DNA from 4 places in the Mesorhizobium sp. 131-2-1 genome. Region 3 is predicted to be linked to each of the others. Evidence: predicted binding sites of a transcription regulator. Region 3 holds the regulator's gene; each other region holds the start of a gene.

Region 1 (4,007 bases), 2.3 Mb from region 3:
GCCCGCCGGCCAGTGCGGTGGCGCCAGCGAATAGCGCTTCACATGCGTCAACAGCATCGGCTCGATGCCGACCGCATAGGCGCTGAGCGACACCATCGACAGGAACGAGCCGCCGATGAGGCGCAGGAAGCCACGTCTGGTGATCATAGGTCCGCCCCGGCCCTTGAGTGGCAATTGCGTCAAGCTAGAGGCGGCAATTGCGTCTTCAGCTTGGCCGAGGCGAGCAGATTTTGCGCAGACCAGCCGTTCTCCGCGCGAGCGGGGAACAAATTTCCGTTACTCTTCCTGGAACAGGCTGATCTGCTGCTGGGCAAGATCCTTCGGCGCGTCGAGGCCGAGATGGCGCCAGGCATTGGCTGTCAGCACGCGGCCGCGCGGCGTGCGCTGGATGAAACCCTGCTGGATCAGATAGGGCTCGATGATGTCCTCGATGGCGTCGCGCGGTTCGGAGAGCCCCGCCGCGATGGTCTCGATGCCGACCGGCCCGCCGCCGAAATTGCGGGCGATCATCGACAGATAGCGGCGGTCGAGCGCGTCGAGGCCGAGCCCGTCGACCTCCAGCCTGGTCAGCGCCTCGTCGGCGATCCGGCGGTCGACATGGCCATCGCCGGCGACCGATGCAAAATCGCGCACCCGGCGCAGCAGCCGGCCGGCGATGCGCGGCGTGCCGCGCGCCCGCCGGGCGATCTCCAGTGCGCCATCGTCGCCGAGCGGCATCGAGAGGATGCGGGCGCCGCGCCGCACGATCTGCTCCAACTCCTCGACCGTGTAGAAGTTCAGCCGCACCGGAATGCCGAAACGGTCGCGCAGCGGATTGGTGAGCAGCCCGAGCCGCGTGGTGGCGGCGACCAGCGTGAAGCGGGCGAGGTCGATCTTGACCGAACGCGCCGCTGGCCCCTCGCCGATGATCAGGTCGAGCTGGAAATCCTCCATCGCCGGATAAAGGATCTCCTCCACCGCCGGATTGAGGCGGTGGATCTCGTCGATGAACAGCACGTCGCGGTCTTCGAGATTGGTGAGCAGCGCAGCGAGATCGCCGGCCTTGGCGATGACCGGCCCGGAGGTCGAGCGGAAATTGACGCCGAGCTCGCGCGCCATGATCTGCGCCAGCGTCGTCTTGCCGAGGCCCGGTGGGCCGACAAACAGCACATGGTCGAGCGCCTCGCCACGGCCCTTGGCGGCATCGACGAAGACCTTGAGATTGGCCCTGACCGCCGCCTGGCCGACGAACTCGTCGAGCGACTGCGGCCGCAAGGTCTGGTCGGCATCCTCGCCGCGCTTGTCGGGGGCAATGAGGCGGGGCGAAAGGTTCATGCCGCTTTCCTTGCATACGGCAGGGACCAGGACAAGCGTAGGCTCACCGCGCCAGTTCCTTCAGGCCGAAGCGGATCAACTTCGAGGCGTCGGCGTCCTCGCCGGCCGTCTTCAGCGCCGCCGAAACCGCATTGGCCGCGATGTCGCGCGAATAGCCGAGATTGACCAGCGCCGAGACGGCATCGGCGATCGGCGCCGGCGCCACGCCCTCGCCGAGCTCCTGCTTCAGCCCGATCGTGCCGGAGGCGGCGCCCGCATAGGCCGGCGCCTTGGCCTTCAGTTCGGTGACGATGCGCTCTGCCACCTTCTTGCCGACGCCCGGCGCGCGGGAGACCATGGCAATGTCACGCAAAGCGATCGCGTTGGCGAGGTCGGCCGGCGCCAGCGTCGAGAGGATGGCCAGCGCCACCTTGGCGCCGACGCCCTGCACATTGTTCATCAGCAACCGGAACCATTCGCGCTCCAGCGCCGACTGGAAACCGTAGAGGCGGATCATATCCTCGCGCACATAGGTCTCGATGAACAGCACCACCGCCTCGCCCGGCGACGGCAGCGATGCCAGCGTGCGTGCCGAACAATAGGCGACGTAGCCGACGCCATGCACGTCAACGAGGCAATAGTCCTCGTCGATCTCGTCCAGCGTGCCCTTGAGCTTGCCGATCATGGCTGTCCCCTCACGCCAGCGCCGCCATCCGATAAGCGACGCTCTGCCGGTGATGCGCGTGGCAGATGGCGATGGCCAGCGCATCGGCGGCGTCGTCGGTGTCGAACACCGCTTTCGGCATCAGCACCTTGACCATCATGTGGATCTGCTTCTTGTCGCCGTGACCGACACCGATCACCGCCTTCTTGACGGCGTTGGGGGCATATTCGGCGACCACCAGCCCGGCGCGCGCCGGCACCAGCATGGCGATGCCGCGCGCCTGGCCGAGTTTCAGCGTCGCCGTCGCATCCTTGTTGACGAAGGTCTGCTCGACCGCGGCCTCGTGTGGCATGGCCTGATGCAGGACTTCGACCAGCCCGTCATGCAGTTGGCAGAGCCTGATCGCGAGCGCCGCCTTGTCGTCGGAACGCACCGTGCCGGAGGCGACGAAACGCAACGAATTGCCGAGGCTCTCGACGATGCCCCAGCCGGTGCGCCTCAGCCCCGGATCGATGCCGATGATGCGAATCGCGTCCCCCATGCGCCAAGTCTACCTCCGACGCAGGGCGATGCCAGCAAAATGTGAACAAACCAGAAACGATGTCTCGCAGCAGCTCAGCGGCTGCTTGAGAATTCGCCCCGACGAGAGAGGATATGATCTTTCAGCCGCGGGCGAAGGCCGTGTTGAGCAGGCTGATCTGGTCGGAGACCGGATTGACGCGGCGGGCGACCGGCGGCGTGTCGGCCAACGCGTTGCCGTAGATCTCCTCGTCCATGCGGCGCACCAGCGCCTGCAGGCGCAGCGAGCGGGTGACGAGGTCGAGAAAATCCTTCGGCAGTTCGTTCCAGCCGAGCGCCTCGTCATGCGCGGACGCGGTGTCGAGCCGCACCTTGGACTTTTCCGAGGCGACCTGGTCGCGGGTCATCTCGCCGGAATTCGCGGCGCGCTGCAGAAGCAGCCAGGACGCAACCTGCATCAGCCTGGTGGTCAGTCGCATCGATTCGGCGGCGTAGAGCGTCGCTGCCGTCCGCGACAGTTTCTTGGCCTCGGCCCGACCCTTGCCGTCGAGATATTCGGCGGCCTGTTCGACGAGGCCCATGCCCTCCTGATAGAGCGGCTTGAAGGATTGGGAGAAAACCCGGCGCTCCGCCAATTTGATGGTTTTCGCGCTTCCCTTGGAAGGCTCGTTCATCGATACGCCCCTGCACTGCCGCAAGCCGAATCAGCACTCTTGCCGTAACGCCCTGCACCCTAAAACGACTAGGCTTGAAAATGCGCTTCGCCGCAGGTGAAGGCAAGCACATGTTTAACGAAGGGTTAACGCCCCGGCCGACGGTTCCCGCAGACAAAAAAAGAGCCGCGGATAAGGCGGCTCTCAGGAGTTTAACAGGGAGGCGTCAAACAAAGTGGCTCCAACCACTCGGTAAGAATCCAGATCACTGGATGTGGATAGTAAACGCCTGTAAAGCTTAATGAAGTCTTAACGGCGCCGAGATTTTTTTACCAAGCGCCCCGCTTCTGTGCCGTAACAGAACAGCCGACGCTGCCCGCGCGGGTGCGAAAACCCGGTGCTCTCGGCGCCACGAAACACACCGGCCGCTGGCGCGACATCGTTCCGAAACACGCCCCAGGCTAAACGCCCGCTCCTCTGAGCCGGCGGGCAAATCCGCTCGACCGCAAATCGCCAGGAGCACCCATGGATTGGTATTCGATCGTCAAATTTCTTCACGTCGTCTCGGCCACTTTATGGGTCGGCGGCGGTTTCGCGTTGTTCCTGCTTGGCCTGCTTGCCGAACGCGCCGGAAACATCGAGGGCAAGCTGCAGGCGATGCATGCCACCGGTCAATTGGGCAACCGCTACTTCGCGCCGATGTCGATGCTGACGCTGCTCTTCGGGCTCATCATGTGCGGCTTCTGGGTAGGCTTCTCCGACCTGTGGATCCTGATTGGCCTTGCCGGATACGCCACGACCTTCGCGATCGGCATGCTCGTGTTCAAGCCGAGCGCCGACCGCATGGCCGCCATGATTGCAAAGGACGGCGTGACGCC
Region 2 (4,007 bases), 2.2 Mb from region 3:
ACAGCGGCATCCGTATCGGGTTCAGAGCCCTCGGCCGGGGCCCCGGCGCCGGCTTCAACAGCGGCTTCAGCGGCGGCCGCTACGGCCAATGCGGCCTTTGCCGCCTCTTCCGCCGCAAGCTTGGCGGCGGCGGCTTCGCGCGCGGCATTGTCCTGCGCCTCGAGCCGCGCCTTGACCTCGGCCGCAGGCTTCGGCTCTGCGCGGTAGCCGAGACCCTTCAGGATCTCTTCCATATCGTCGGCGGTAGCGCCGAGGATCGACATCATCGGCGGCGTCACCATGAAGGCATGGCCGTCATAGGCGCCGTCGGGACGCTGTCCCAGCCCCGGCTTCCAGTTGGTGGCGGGGCGGATCAGATCGGCCAGCCGCTCAAGGATGTCGACGCGCACCGCGCGGCGGCCGAGATTGCGGTAGCCGGCGAGCTTGTAGAAGGTCTTGTCGAAAGCGGGATCGATGACCACCGAGGTGCGGCCCGACGCCAGTGCGTGGACGACATCGCCGAAACCCGGCTTGTCCTTGCCATCGTTCTTCAGCGCCCACAGCAGCGTTACCAGACCGGCAGGCGCCGGCTTGATCAGCGCCGGCACGAAGACGTGGTAGGCGCCGAAGCGCACGCCCAGCCGGCGCAGGGCGGCCCGGCCTTCCTGGTCGAGCGACTTCATCTCCTCGGCGATGTCGCGGCGGTTGATGAGGCCGAAATGCTCGACAAGCTGGAAGGCGATGCCGCGGCCGATGCCGGTGAGTTGCTCGGCGTTCTTCAAATCCACCAGCGGCTTCAGCAGCGACTCGATCTGGAAATTGACGAAGCGCTCGGCGCGCGCGGCGACCTTGTCGCGGCCCGGGCCGGTGAGCTGCTCGTCGGCCAGGAGCACCAGGCGCGGCTTCAGCGGCTCGTCGCCGGCAACCAGCGTCCCGATCGGCGCGCCGATCCAGCGCAGCGTTCCGTCGGAGCCGAGCGCGAGATCGCCATTGGCGCAGGCGCCGAAGCGTTCGGCGCGCGTTTCGAATTCGGCGGCAAGCGCCTTCTGGGCGGCCGTGCGCACGGCCTTGGCATCCTCGCCGCCGGCGCTCTGGTCGGCAGTGAAGCGGAATCCCTGCAACTCGCCGACATGATGACCTTCGACGAGGACGGTTCCGGTTGGGCTGATTTCGGCTTCAGGCATGGTATTTTCTCTAAGGCGCCGCATGAGGACGGAAGTCCTGCGGTCTACGAAGCGTTTCGTCAACCGCTCATGCAGCGCATCCGACAATCTGTCTTCGATTTCGCGCGTCTTTTCCCGCCAGTGTGCCTGATCGGCCAGCCAGCCGGGCCGGTTGGAGACAAAGGTCCAGGTGCGGATCTGGGCGATACGGTGCGACAGCGTGTCGATATCGCCATCGGTCGTGTCGGCGCGGCGGACCTGCTCGGCCATGTAGTTCTCATCGACATGGCCGTGCCTGGCGAGGTCCATGTAGATCGAGGCGATCAGGTCGGCATGCTGGGCCGGCGCGATCTTGCGGTAATCGGGCAGGGCACACGCTTCCCAGAGCAGCGCGACGCGCTTGGCATCGGTGGCGAGTGAGCGGATCTCCTCGTCGCGCGACAGATGCTCCAGCGCCTGCGCATCCACCGCCGGCAGGGCGCGTGTCAGGCCCTCCACCGGAGCGTTGGTCTCGATCGAGCGCTTCAGCGCGTCGAGGCTGGAGAAATCGAAATCGGCAGTGCGCCATTGCATGACCTTCACCGGGTCGAACTCATGGCTCTCGATCTTCTGGACCAGATCCTCGTCCAGCGGATCGACCTGGCCGGTGACGCCGAACGTGCCGTCGCGCAGGTGCCGGCCGGCGCGGCCGGCGATCTGGCCGAGCTCGGCCGCTGTCAGGTTGCGGTACTGGTAGCCGTCGAACTTGCGGTTCTGGGCGAATGCGACGTGGTCGAGGTCGAGGTTGAGCCCCATGCCGATGGCGTCGGTGGCGACGAGGTAGTCGACGTCGCCCGACTGGAACAGCGCCACCTGCGCGTTTCGGGTGCGCGGCGAGAGCGCGCCGAGCACGACGGCGGCACCGCCCTGCTGGCGGCGGATCAGCTCGGCGATGGCATAGACCTCGTCGGCGGAGAAGGCGACGATCGCGGTGCGCCGGGGCAGGCGGGTCAATTTCTTCGAACCGGCATAGGCAAGGTGCGACAGCCTGGGGCGCGTCACCACCGAGACGCCCTTCAGCAGGCGCTGCAGGATGCCCTGCATGGTGGCTGCGCCGAGCAGCAGCGTTTCCTGGCGGCCGCGCAGATGCAGGATACGGTCGGTGAAGATGTGGCCGCGCTCGAGGTCGCCGGCAAGCTGCACCTCGTCGATGGCGACGAAGGCCGCATCGGTCTCGCGCGGCATCGCCTCAACCGTGCAGACCGAGTATCTGGCGCCCGCCGGCTGGATCTTCTCCTCGCCGGTGATCAGCGCCACCTTGTGGGCGCCGACCTTCTCGCAGACGCGCGTATAGACCTCGCGCGCCAGGAGCCTGAGCGGCAGGCCGATGACGCCGCTCTCATGCGCAACCATGCGCTCGATGGCGAGGTGGGTCTTGCCGGTGTTGGTGGGCCCAAGCACGGCCGTCACGTCGCGGCCGGAAAGGATCAACGGCTGGGGGTGTTTCGGCTGGACGTTCATCGGCCCGGAAATGGACTTTCTGCCGCTGGTTGTCGGGGGCGCGCCAGCGATGGCGCGTGTGACAGCCGACACATAGGGATTTCGAGCGCGAAGCGAAAGCGGAATGTTCCGCCGTCAGTCTCCATGGGTCGTGTGAGGGTGCGAAATCCGCCGCCGTTTAACGGTTGGAACGAGTCTGGAACGAATCGGCGACGAATCACTGACTCGCCGAGATTCAGGGTTTGTTCACGGCTACATGTGGATTTTTTGACGATGAGTCTCACCACATGCTGAATCTCTTGATTGGCCCGATTCATGCAGGGCGAATGCGAGTCGCGCGTCGCCGTTAACCTTTGCCGATGAACGACTGGCCTGTCCGTCTGGCCTCGCCCAAGATTATGAAATTCTTGACATTTCCTAACGGATCTTAATCATTCGGACACGTTTCCCGGCCCTCGGCGTTAACGTTCCGGTCAAAGCCGGAACGAATCGGCGACGAATCAGCGATGTCGGTATTTTCTTGGTTTGTTCACCCCAACATGTTGTGTCGCAGGCAGGTTTTCCACCGAGAATCCACAGGTTAGGCACCGGCTTTTGCACAGGCCGCGCGCCAGCCGTTAACCCTTGCGTGCCAGATCGGGGCAAGGCGTCACGCGAGGGCCTGTGCAGCGGAGAGGCGACAAACAAAAACGGGCCGGTTTCCCGGCCCGTTTTTGTCGATGCGTATTTCCCGGCGCGAGGCGTCAAACGAAGTACTGGCCGCCATTCGCTGTGATGGTCGAGCCGGTGATGAAGCCGGCATCGTCGGAAGCGAGGAAGACGACGCAGCGCGCGACTTCTTCCGGCTCGCCCAGCCGGCCGACCGGGATCTGCGGGATGATGCGCTCGTTGAGCACCTTCTCGTCGATCGCCTTGACCATCTCCGTGGCGATGTAGCCGGGGCAGATGACGTTGACGGTGATGCCCGCGCGGGCGCCCTCTTGAGCCAGCGCCTTGGAGAAGCCGATGTCGCCGGCCTTGGCGGCGGAATAGTTGACCTGGCCGGCCTGGCCCTTCTGGCCGTTGATCGAGGAGATGGTGATGACGCGGCCGAACTTGCGGTCGCGCATGCCGCCCCACAGCGGATGCGTCATGTTGAAGACGCCCGACAGGTTGGTGTCGATAACCTCTTTCCACTGCTCGCGCGTCAACTTGTGGAACATGGCGTCGCGGGTGATGCCGGCATTGTTGACCAGCACCGAGACCGGGCCGAGGTCGGCCTCGACCTGCTTGATGCCGGCGGCGCAGGCGTCGTAGTCGGCGACCGACCATTTGTAGACCGGGATGCCGGTCGCGGCCTTGAACTTCGCGGCGGCCTCGTCATTGCCGGCATAGTTCGCGGCAACC
Region 3 (4,007 bases):
TTCGACAGCTATTTTTCCGGCATCGGCGCCAGCGGCTTTTTCCTCGGCAATCCGAAGACAATAGCCAGCGAAGACGCGCCGCTCTCGGCGCGCCTCGCTTTTGCGGTCGAGAAGGCGCGGGAGAGCATCGCCGACCACATCCGCGGTCAGGTCGGCGGCCCCGAAGGCGAGATTGCGGCGGCCCTGATCGTCGGTGTGCGCGCCGGAATTCCCGACGAGATCAACGAGGCGATGCGGCGCACCGGCATCTACCACATCATCTCCATCTCCGGCCTGCACATGGCGCTGGTCGCCGGCACCATCATGCTCTTGCTGCGGGGCGCCTTCGCGCTGTTTCCCGACTTTGCCTCGCGCCGACCGGTCAAGAAATATGCCGCTGCCGCGGCGCTCGCTTCGATCGCCGCCTATCTCGTCTTCTCCGGCGTCGTGGTCGCCGCCGAACGCAGTTTCATCATGCTGGCGGTGATGCTGGTTGCCGTGCTGTTCGACCGGGCCGCGCTCACCATGCGCAACCTGGCGATCTCGGCGATCGCCGTCATCCTGGTGTCGCCGCACGAAGTGGTCGGCCCAAGTTTCCAGATGTCGTTTGCCGCCACGGCCGCGCTCGTCGGCGCCTATGCCGGCTGGGCCGACTATCGCGCCGACAGGATCACCGCGCCGCCGCCAAAGCGGTCGTTCCTTCGCTTCGCGTCGCGAAAGTTGGTGCTGGGGATGGGCGGCCTTGCCATGACCTCGATCATTGCCGGCGGCGCCACGGCACATTTCGCCATCTGGCACTTCCAGCGCGTTTCGCCGCTCAGCCTTGTCGCCAACCTGGCCGTGATGCCGATCGTCTCGCTGGTCGTAATGCCTTTCGCCGTGCTTAGCGCGCTGGCGATGCCTTTCGGCGCCGACGGTCCGTTCCTTTATGTCATGGGCAAGGGACTGACGGCGATGATCGCCGTCTCGGCGTGGATTTCCGAACGCTCGCCGATCGATGCGGTCGGGCTGATCTCCATCCAATCCGTGGTTTTTGTGACGATTGCGCTGGTTATCGCAACCATGGCCACCACCTGGCTGCGACTGGCGGCCGTTCCCTTCGCTCTGGCCAGCCTGCTGACGGTCTCGAACGTCCGCACGCCGGACGTGCTCATCTCGGAGGACGCGCATCTGGTGGCAATGCCGATCGGCGGCGGCGAGCTCGCCATCAACAGGGCGCGGCCGAACGAATTCACCACTGACAATTGGAAACGTGCGCTGGTGGCCGAGACCATCGTCGAGCCGGAGACCTTCGAGACAGGGGACGCGCGCTTCGACATCGATCCGCTCGAGCTGCCGTCGGGCTCGCCGTTCTATTGCAAGGGCGGGCTATGCCTTGCCCGGCATCCGTCCGGCGCGATCGTGGCGCTCGCCGATGACCGCAAGACGGCGCGGCCGGCCTGCGCCTTCGCTGACCTCATCGTCATCGACGACGCCACCGCCTACAGCCCCTGCTGGAACTCGCTGGCCCTCGTCGTCACCAAGCGCCAGCTCGCTCGTTCGGGGAGTGCCGCCGTCTTCTTCGATCGACAATCAGCAACCGCACAGGCAACAATCCGCTACGCCGTCGAAAAGCCGTACCGGCCCTGGCACGAACAGCGCAGCTACTCACGCGAGGCGCGCGGCCTGCCGCCTTACGAGAGGCCCGAGCAGCCGGGCACCAAGCCGCAGCCCGCTCAGTAGCGCCGGATCAGCCCGACCAGCTTGCCTTGCACCTTGACCCTGTCGGGCCCGAAAATGCGGGTCTCATAGGCCGGGTTGGCGGCTTCGAGCGCGATCGATGCGCCCTTGCGGCGGAAGCGCTTCAGCGTTGCTTCCTCCTCGTCTACCAGCGCCACAACGATTTCACCGGGGCTCGCGGTGTCGGCGTTGCGGATGATGACCGTGTCGCCGTCGAAGATGCCGGCCTCGATCATCGAATCGCCCTTGACCTCCAGCGCATAGTGCTCGCCGCCCGAGATCATGTCCGGCGGCACCGAGATCGAATGCGTCTGGTGCTGTATGGCGTCGATCGGCACACCGGCGGCGATGCGGCCCATCACCGGGATCGACACCGCCGACACCGCGTCGTCATCGTTGCTTGGGGTGCGCGATGGCGACGCCGGTTTGATCTGCCGGCCGAGATTGCCCTGTCCGAGACTTCCCTGGATGACGCTCGGTGAAAATTTCTTCGCCGCATTGAGGCCGGGCGCGATCGAATCGGGCAGGCGCAGCACTTCCAGCGCACGCGCCCGGTTCGGCAGCCGGCGAATAAAGCCACGCTCCTCCAGCGCCGTGATCAGCCGGTGGATGCCCGATTTGGAGGCGAGATCGAGCGCTTCCTTCATCTCGTCGAATGAGGGCGGAATGCCGCTTTCCTTCAGACGTTCATGGATGAACATCAGGAGTTCATGTTGTTTGCGCGTCAGCATGGCGGCCCCCACGGGTTCTGAAACCAGAATCGGAAAAACAAACCCAGAACAAACACTATCTGTTCCAGTTGTGTTCCGCAACCGTTTAAAGTTTAATGAATGCGTTGACGTTTTGTTCAGCGTAGCATCAGCACGCGGCAAGCGTCGCCTGCGGCAGCGGCTGGGGCAAAGGGTTCCCGCACGACAAGGCCGTTGGCGTCGGCGAGCATGCGCAGCATCGAGGAGTCCTGGATGCCGAAGGGGGTGGCAACCAGTGAGCCGGCTTCTTCGCGGACCACGGCGCGCACGTAATCCTGCCTGAGATCATTGGCCTGCATCGCCGCGCCCAGCAGCGCCTCGCGCATGTCCTGCCGGAAGTCGCGGCCGCCGAGCCGCGCCAGCAGCGGCTTCAGGAACAATTGCGAGCAGACCAGGCTGGCGACAGGATTGCCCGGCAGGCCGATGCAGCGCGTGCGGCCCAGCCGGCCGAACATCAGCGGCTTTCCCGGGCGCATGGCGATCTTCCAGAAATCGAGCGTCATGCCTTCGCCGGTCAGCACGTCGTGGATCAGATCGTGGTCGCCGACCGAGGCGCCGCCCAGCGTGACAATGACGTCGGCCTCCTGCTCGACCGCCTGCCTGACCAGCGCGGCGATCGCTTCCTTGCGGTCGGCGGCGATGCCGAGATCGAGCGCGCGGGCGCCGACCGATTGCGCGGCGGCGGCGACGCCATAGGCGTTGGATGAAATGATCTGGTCGGGACCGAGCTCGCTGCCGGGCGGCAGCAGTTCGTCGCCGGTGGCGATGATGGCGACCAGCGGCCGCTTCACCACGCTCAAACGCGGATGATTGGCGGATGCCGCCAACGACAGTGCCGCGGGATCAAGCAGGCGGCCCCTTTCGAGCAGCACATCGCCTTGCGCGAAATCGAGTCCGACGCGGCGGATGTTGCGGCCTTGCGCCGTCGGCTCGGTCACCTCGACCGTGCCGCCGCCGAGGTCCCTGACATTCTCCTGGATGACGATGGTGTCGGCGCCCTCGGGTACCGGCGCGCCGGTGAAGATGCGCACGGCTTGCGACGCGCCGACGCTGCCGTCGAAGCCGCGGCCGGCCGGCGCCATGCCGATCACCGAAAGCCGCGCCGGCACCGATGCGACATCGGCGGCGCGCGCTGCATAGCCGTCCATGGCGGAGGCGTTGAAGGGCGGTTGCGTGCGCAATGCCACCACGGGCTCGGCCAGAACCCGACCGGTGGCGTCGATCAGCGCCACGCTTTCGCTGGCCTGCGGTGCAGCTCCGTCCAGCAGGCGCTCGAGCGCCTCGGCGACCGGGACCAGCGCCATCAGGCGCTTTCCGCGCGTCCGGCCGACTTGTAGTCGCCGGACTTGCCGCCGGTCTTCTCGACCAGCCTGATGCCGGAGATCACCATAGCGCGGTCGGCGGCCTTGGCCATGTCGTAGATGGTGAGGCAGGCGACCGAGGCCGCCGTCAGCGCTTCCATCTCGACGCCGGTCTTGCCGGTGACGCGAGCAAGCGCGGTGACCCTCAGGCCGGGCAAGGACGTGTCCGGTTCGATCTCAACGGAAACCTTGGTGAGAA
Region 4 (4,007 bases), 1.4 Mb from region 3:
GCTTCACGCGGGTGATGCGGTCAATGTTCTCGACGATCAGGACCACGTCATTGGGTATCTTGCCGGTCCTGACATCGCTGACGAATTGGCCAAGGCTGGCTTCAAGGTTCGCGCCCTTGAAGGCGGAGATACCTTCGTCGGTCAACTTCTGGTCCAGCGTCAGCCCATGCGCCGCACAGAACTCCTCGGCATTCTTAGTCTGTCTGGCAAGGCTGTCGCCCTGTGTCTGCTTGCCGGAACTCCAGCGAGCGTACGAAATCGCGGTGCGGCCCTTGAGGTCTCGGGGTTGTAGCATAGCGGATGGCGTCTCCGTGGGTGTCTGGAGACGCCGGGGATATCAGTCTGCAGAGTTACTGTCTAGTCCAGGTCTGGCTCTTGCAGATCAGGCCGCCAAGCACGCAGCCGCTCATCTTCAGCGACGTGCCCGAAAGCGTCGCTTTGCCGGAATAGGTCTTGTCATTTGCCGGATCGGTGATGCTGCCGGCATATTTGTTGTCGCCTGCCGGCTTGAGCGAGCCGATGGTCTTGCCGGCATATTTGCCGGTTTTCAGCGTGATGGAAAACGCGTCGCTCCCGCCGATCGCCGCCGTATCGCCGGCCTGCGTCTTCCAATTGCCTTCGATCGGATCGGCAAAGGCCGTGCCGGCCAGGATCAAGGTGGCCGCTACGGCCAGGCTCACTTTTCGCAACATTTCTGTCCTCCCTATAGGTTTCGGTGGGCTCCGTCCCGCCTTCCTACCCCTTACGCAAACGTAAGCTAATCCAGCTTCCGGCAAAACGAAAGCGGTGCCGCCGGGGAAGGTTGCAGGATTTTGCCGCCCCCCCTTCAACGCGGAAATGAACGGATCGCTTCGTCGTCTTTGGTTCCCGTGGTTAGCGGAGTCTTGACCCGGTCGTTCGAAGTTTTCGTCAAATTTGCCGCAAACAGGCTGAATTGCGGGCTTTGTATGCTTAACGAATTTGAGCGTTTACCTCTTGTTTTAGCTTTGTTTTCCTCAAATTAAGCACGCCATTTAACGACGGATTCAAGGCTCGGCTTCATCCTCGAAAGCATCGAAAGAGCGGCCCCCCGAGGGATACCAAGGGACAGAAGGAGGCAGCTCTCGGGAGCCAGACAGGGGATTGAAATGGCACGTTTTGAAATGCTTGAAGCCGGCTTCGGCGCCATGGGGGCAACCGCCCAGGCCGACATTCTTTTCGAACTGGGCATGATGTATGCGACCGGCCGCGATTGCGAGACCGACGTCGTGGCCGCCCACAAATGGTTCAACATCGCCGCGATCAAGGGTTCGGTCCGCGCCGCCGCGTTGCGCTCGGAACTATCGGCGGCCATGTCCAAGGCCGAGATCGCCCGGGCGCTGCGCGAAGCGCGCGAATGGATGACGATGCACTGAGGAATAACGAGGGCGGAAACGCTTCGGGCCAAGGCCGCGCAAGACGGCCGGTGCCAGGGACAAGGCCGCGGCAAGACGGCTGGACGAACAGGAAGACAGGGAAGCGAGTGGGGTTTTCGGGCGCGGGGGCGTTCGGGGAAGCTCGTTTGGCAAAAGCCGCGACCGGCCGGGACAAGGCCGGCGCGGCTTTTGCCGTTTTGGGCCATGATCCCAAAAAGTGGGACCCGGCTTTCGGAAAGATCAGGGTCAAACAAGAGTTTCCAGCCACGCGCACAGGCCCAATCGAGTACCGTCGATGCGCCAAGACATGCCGGACGAAGGGTGAAATTGTCCGGCCTCTCTGAGAAGAAGCGCGGCCGGACCGGCCGCGCGATAGTGGAGGAGTTATCGCTATGAAAAAATTGGGTATTTTGAGCGCGGCCGCATTGGGCCTGATGATGAGCGCTCCCTTGGCGTTTGCCGACGACATCACCATTTCGGTGGTCGGCCCGATGACCGGACAGCTTGCCACGATCGGCGACCAGTTCAAGCAGGGCGCGCAGGCCGCCGCCGACGCCATCAACGCCGCCGGCGGGGTCAACGGCAACCAGATCAAGCTCGACATCCAGGACGACCAGTGCGATCCGAAGCAGGCGGTTTCGGTCGCCAACCGCATCGTCGCCGACGGCACCAAATTCGTCGACGGCCATGCCTGCTCGGGCTCCAGCATTCCGGCCTCCGCCGTCTATGCCGAAGCCGGCACGCTGATGATGAGCCCCGCCTCGTCGAACCCGGTGCTTACCGACGCCGCCGCCAAGGCCGGCTGGCCGACGATCATGCGCCTCTACACGCGCGACGACGCGCAGGGCGCCTTCATCGGTCCGTGGATCGCCAAGAAATATGCCGGCAAGAACGTTGTCATCCTGCATGACAAGAGCGCCTACGGCCAGGGCGTGGCCGACGCCGTCAAGGCGACGATGAATGCCGGCGGCCTCACCGAGGTGGATTATGAAGGCATCAATGCCGGCGAGAAGGACTATTCGGCCCTCGTCACCAAGCTGAAGGAACTGAAGGCCGACGTCGTCTATTTCGGCGGCTATCACCCTGAAGCCGGCCTTATTCTGCGCCAGGCGGCCGAGCAGAACGTCAAGTTCCAGCTGATCATGCCGGACTCGATCGCCTCGCCGGAATTCTGGCAGGTCGCCGGGCCGGCCGGCGAAGGCACGATGTTCGTCTTCCCGTCCGATCCGCAGGCCAAGCCGGAAGCCAAGGACGCCGTCGCCAAGATCAAGGCAGGCGGCTTCGTGCCGGAAGGCTTCACGCTGTTCTCCTACGCCGTGGTCCAGGCTTTCGCCGAGGGCATCAAGCGCGCCGGCAGCGACGACCCGGCCAAGGTGGCGGACGCGCTGAAGAACGGCCAGCCGATCAGCACCGTTGTCGGCGACGTCATCTTCGACGAGAAGGGCGACCTGAAGAACGCCAGCTACGACATCAACCAGTGGCACGACGGCAAATACGCGCCGATCCAGCCGTAATCTTGCCTGCCTGACAGTTGGAAATGGCCGGATCTATTCCGGCCATTTCCATTTTTTATGTCTGCATCTCTTCGGCGAAGCGCACCAGCACGGTGCCGTCGCTGACCTGCGCGCCCTCGGCCGCGATCTCGGCGATCACCCCGTCATGCGGGGCCGCGATGGTGTGCTCCATCTTCATCGCCTCCAGGATCAAGAGCGGTTGGCCCTTGATGACGGCATCGCCCTTTGCCGCGCGCACCAGCTTGACCAGGCCCGGCATCGGCGCCCGTAGGCTGCCCGAGGCGGCTGCGGCCTCGTCGGCCTTTGCCAGCGGGTCTGGCACCACGAAACTGTAGCCGACGGCATCGTCGAACACGGTGACGTGGCCTGGCCAGCGGGCGAGGCGAGGGGCGGTCCTGAGGTCGTGGGAATTGACCTCTTCGTAGGGCGCTTCGAGCGCCACTTGGAAGCGGCCGTCCGGCCGCACCGAAACGCGCGCGAGGATATCCTCCTCGCCGAGGCGCAGCCGGGTGCGGCGCTCCACCGTGTGGAAATGCGCGTAGCCGGCGAGCGACGACCAGGGATCGCTGCTCGGTGCCTGCGCGCTGGCGCCGGAGGCGGCTAGCGCCGCGGCGGCAATGATCTCGCCGTTCGGAGGGGCGACCGCCACCAGTTCATCCTGATGCCGGCCGATCAGCCCGGTGTCGACATCGCCCGCCACGAAATCGGCATCCGCGGCGAGCGCTGCAAGAAAGGCGGTGTTGACGGTTGAGCCGGCGACTTCGGTTCGTGCCAGCGCCTTGCGCAGCGCTTCGAGCGCCGAGGGCCTGTCCTTGCCATGCGCCACCAGCTTGGCGATCATCGGATCGTAGAAGGGCGAGATCGCATCGCCCGCGCGCACGCCGGTCTCGATGCGTATGGCGGCATCCTCCGGCCCGGCATCCGGGAATTTCAGATGATGCAGCGTGCCCGTCGCCGGCAGGAATCCCTTGGCAGCGTCCTCGGCATAGATGCGTGCTTCGAAGGCATGGCCGGCGAGTTGGATCTCGCCTTGCGTCTTGGGCAGTTTCTCGCCGGCAGCGACGCGAAGCTGCCATTCGACCAGATCGACGCCGGTGAC

What was found. Region 3 encodes LexA, which represses DNA repair genes until DNA is damaged. Its sites were predicted from a motif close to TGTTCNNNNTGTGTTCNG; they were not measured.
Region 1: ruvC (crossover junction endodeoxyribonuclease RuvC) is a predicted target of LexA. The motif match lies at 2,540-2,557, and genes of this name have one in related genera.
Region 2: JG743_RS06260 (helicase-related protein) is a predicted target of LexA. The motif match lies at 2,808-2,825, and genes of this name have one in related genera.
Region 4: JG743_RS24150 (sel1 repeat family protein) is a predicted target of LexA. The motif match lies at 977-994, and genes of this name have one in related genera.

The regions. Positions count from the first base shown of each region.
Region 1 is NZ_AP023247.1:1,237,582-1,241,588, reverse strand. Features, by position in the region: gene JG743_RS06080 (metallophosphoesterase) at 1-147, opposite strand, end outside; gene ruvB (Holliday junction branch migration DNA helicase RuvB) at 277-1,314, opposite strand; gene ruvA (Holliday junction branch migration protein RuvA) at 1,358-1,978, opposite strand; gene ruvC (crossover junction endodeoxyribonuclease RuvC) at 1,989-2,498, opposite strand; gene rcdA (protease adaptor protein RcdA) at 2,620-3,150, opposite strand; gene JG743_RS06055 (DUF2269 family protein) at 3,655-4,007, shown strand, end outside.
Region 2 is NZ_AP023247.1:1,281,677-1,285,683, forward strand. Features, by position in the region: gene JG743_RS06260 (helicase-related protein) at 1-2,642, opposite strand, end outside; gene phbB (acetoacetyl-CoA reductase) at 3,365-4,007, opposite strand, start outside.
Region 3 is NZ_AP023247.1:3,527,428-3,531,434, forward strand. Features, by position in the region: gene JG743_RS17030 (ComEC/Rec2 family competence protein) at 1-1,701, shown strand, start outside; gene lexA (transcriptional repressor LexA) at 1,695-2,429, opposite strand; gene JG743_RS17040 (molybdopterin molybdotransferase MoeA) at 2,546-3,751, opposite strand; gene moaC (cyclic pyranopterin monophosphate synthase MoaC) at 3,751-4,007, opposite strand, start outside.
Region 4 is NZ_AP023247.1:4,918,289-4,922,295, reverse strand. Features, by position in the region: gene JG743_RS24160 (recombinase family protein) at 1-295, opposite strand, end outside; gene JG743_RS24155 (DUF2147 domain-containing protein) at 351-692, opposite strand; gene JG743_RS24150 (sel1 repeat family protein) at 1,128-1,394, shown strand; gene JG743_RS24145 (ABC transporter substrate-binding protein) at 1,787-2,908, shown strand; gene JG743_RS24140 (acetyl/propionyl/methylcrotonyl-CoA carboxylase subunit alpha) at 2,964-4,007, opposite strand, start outside.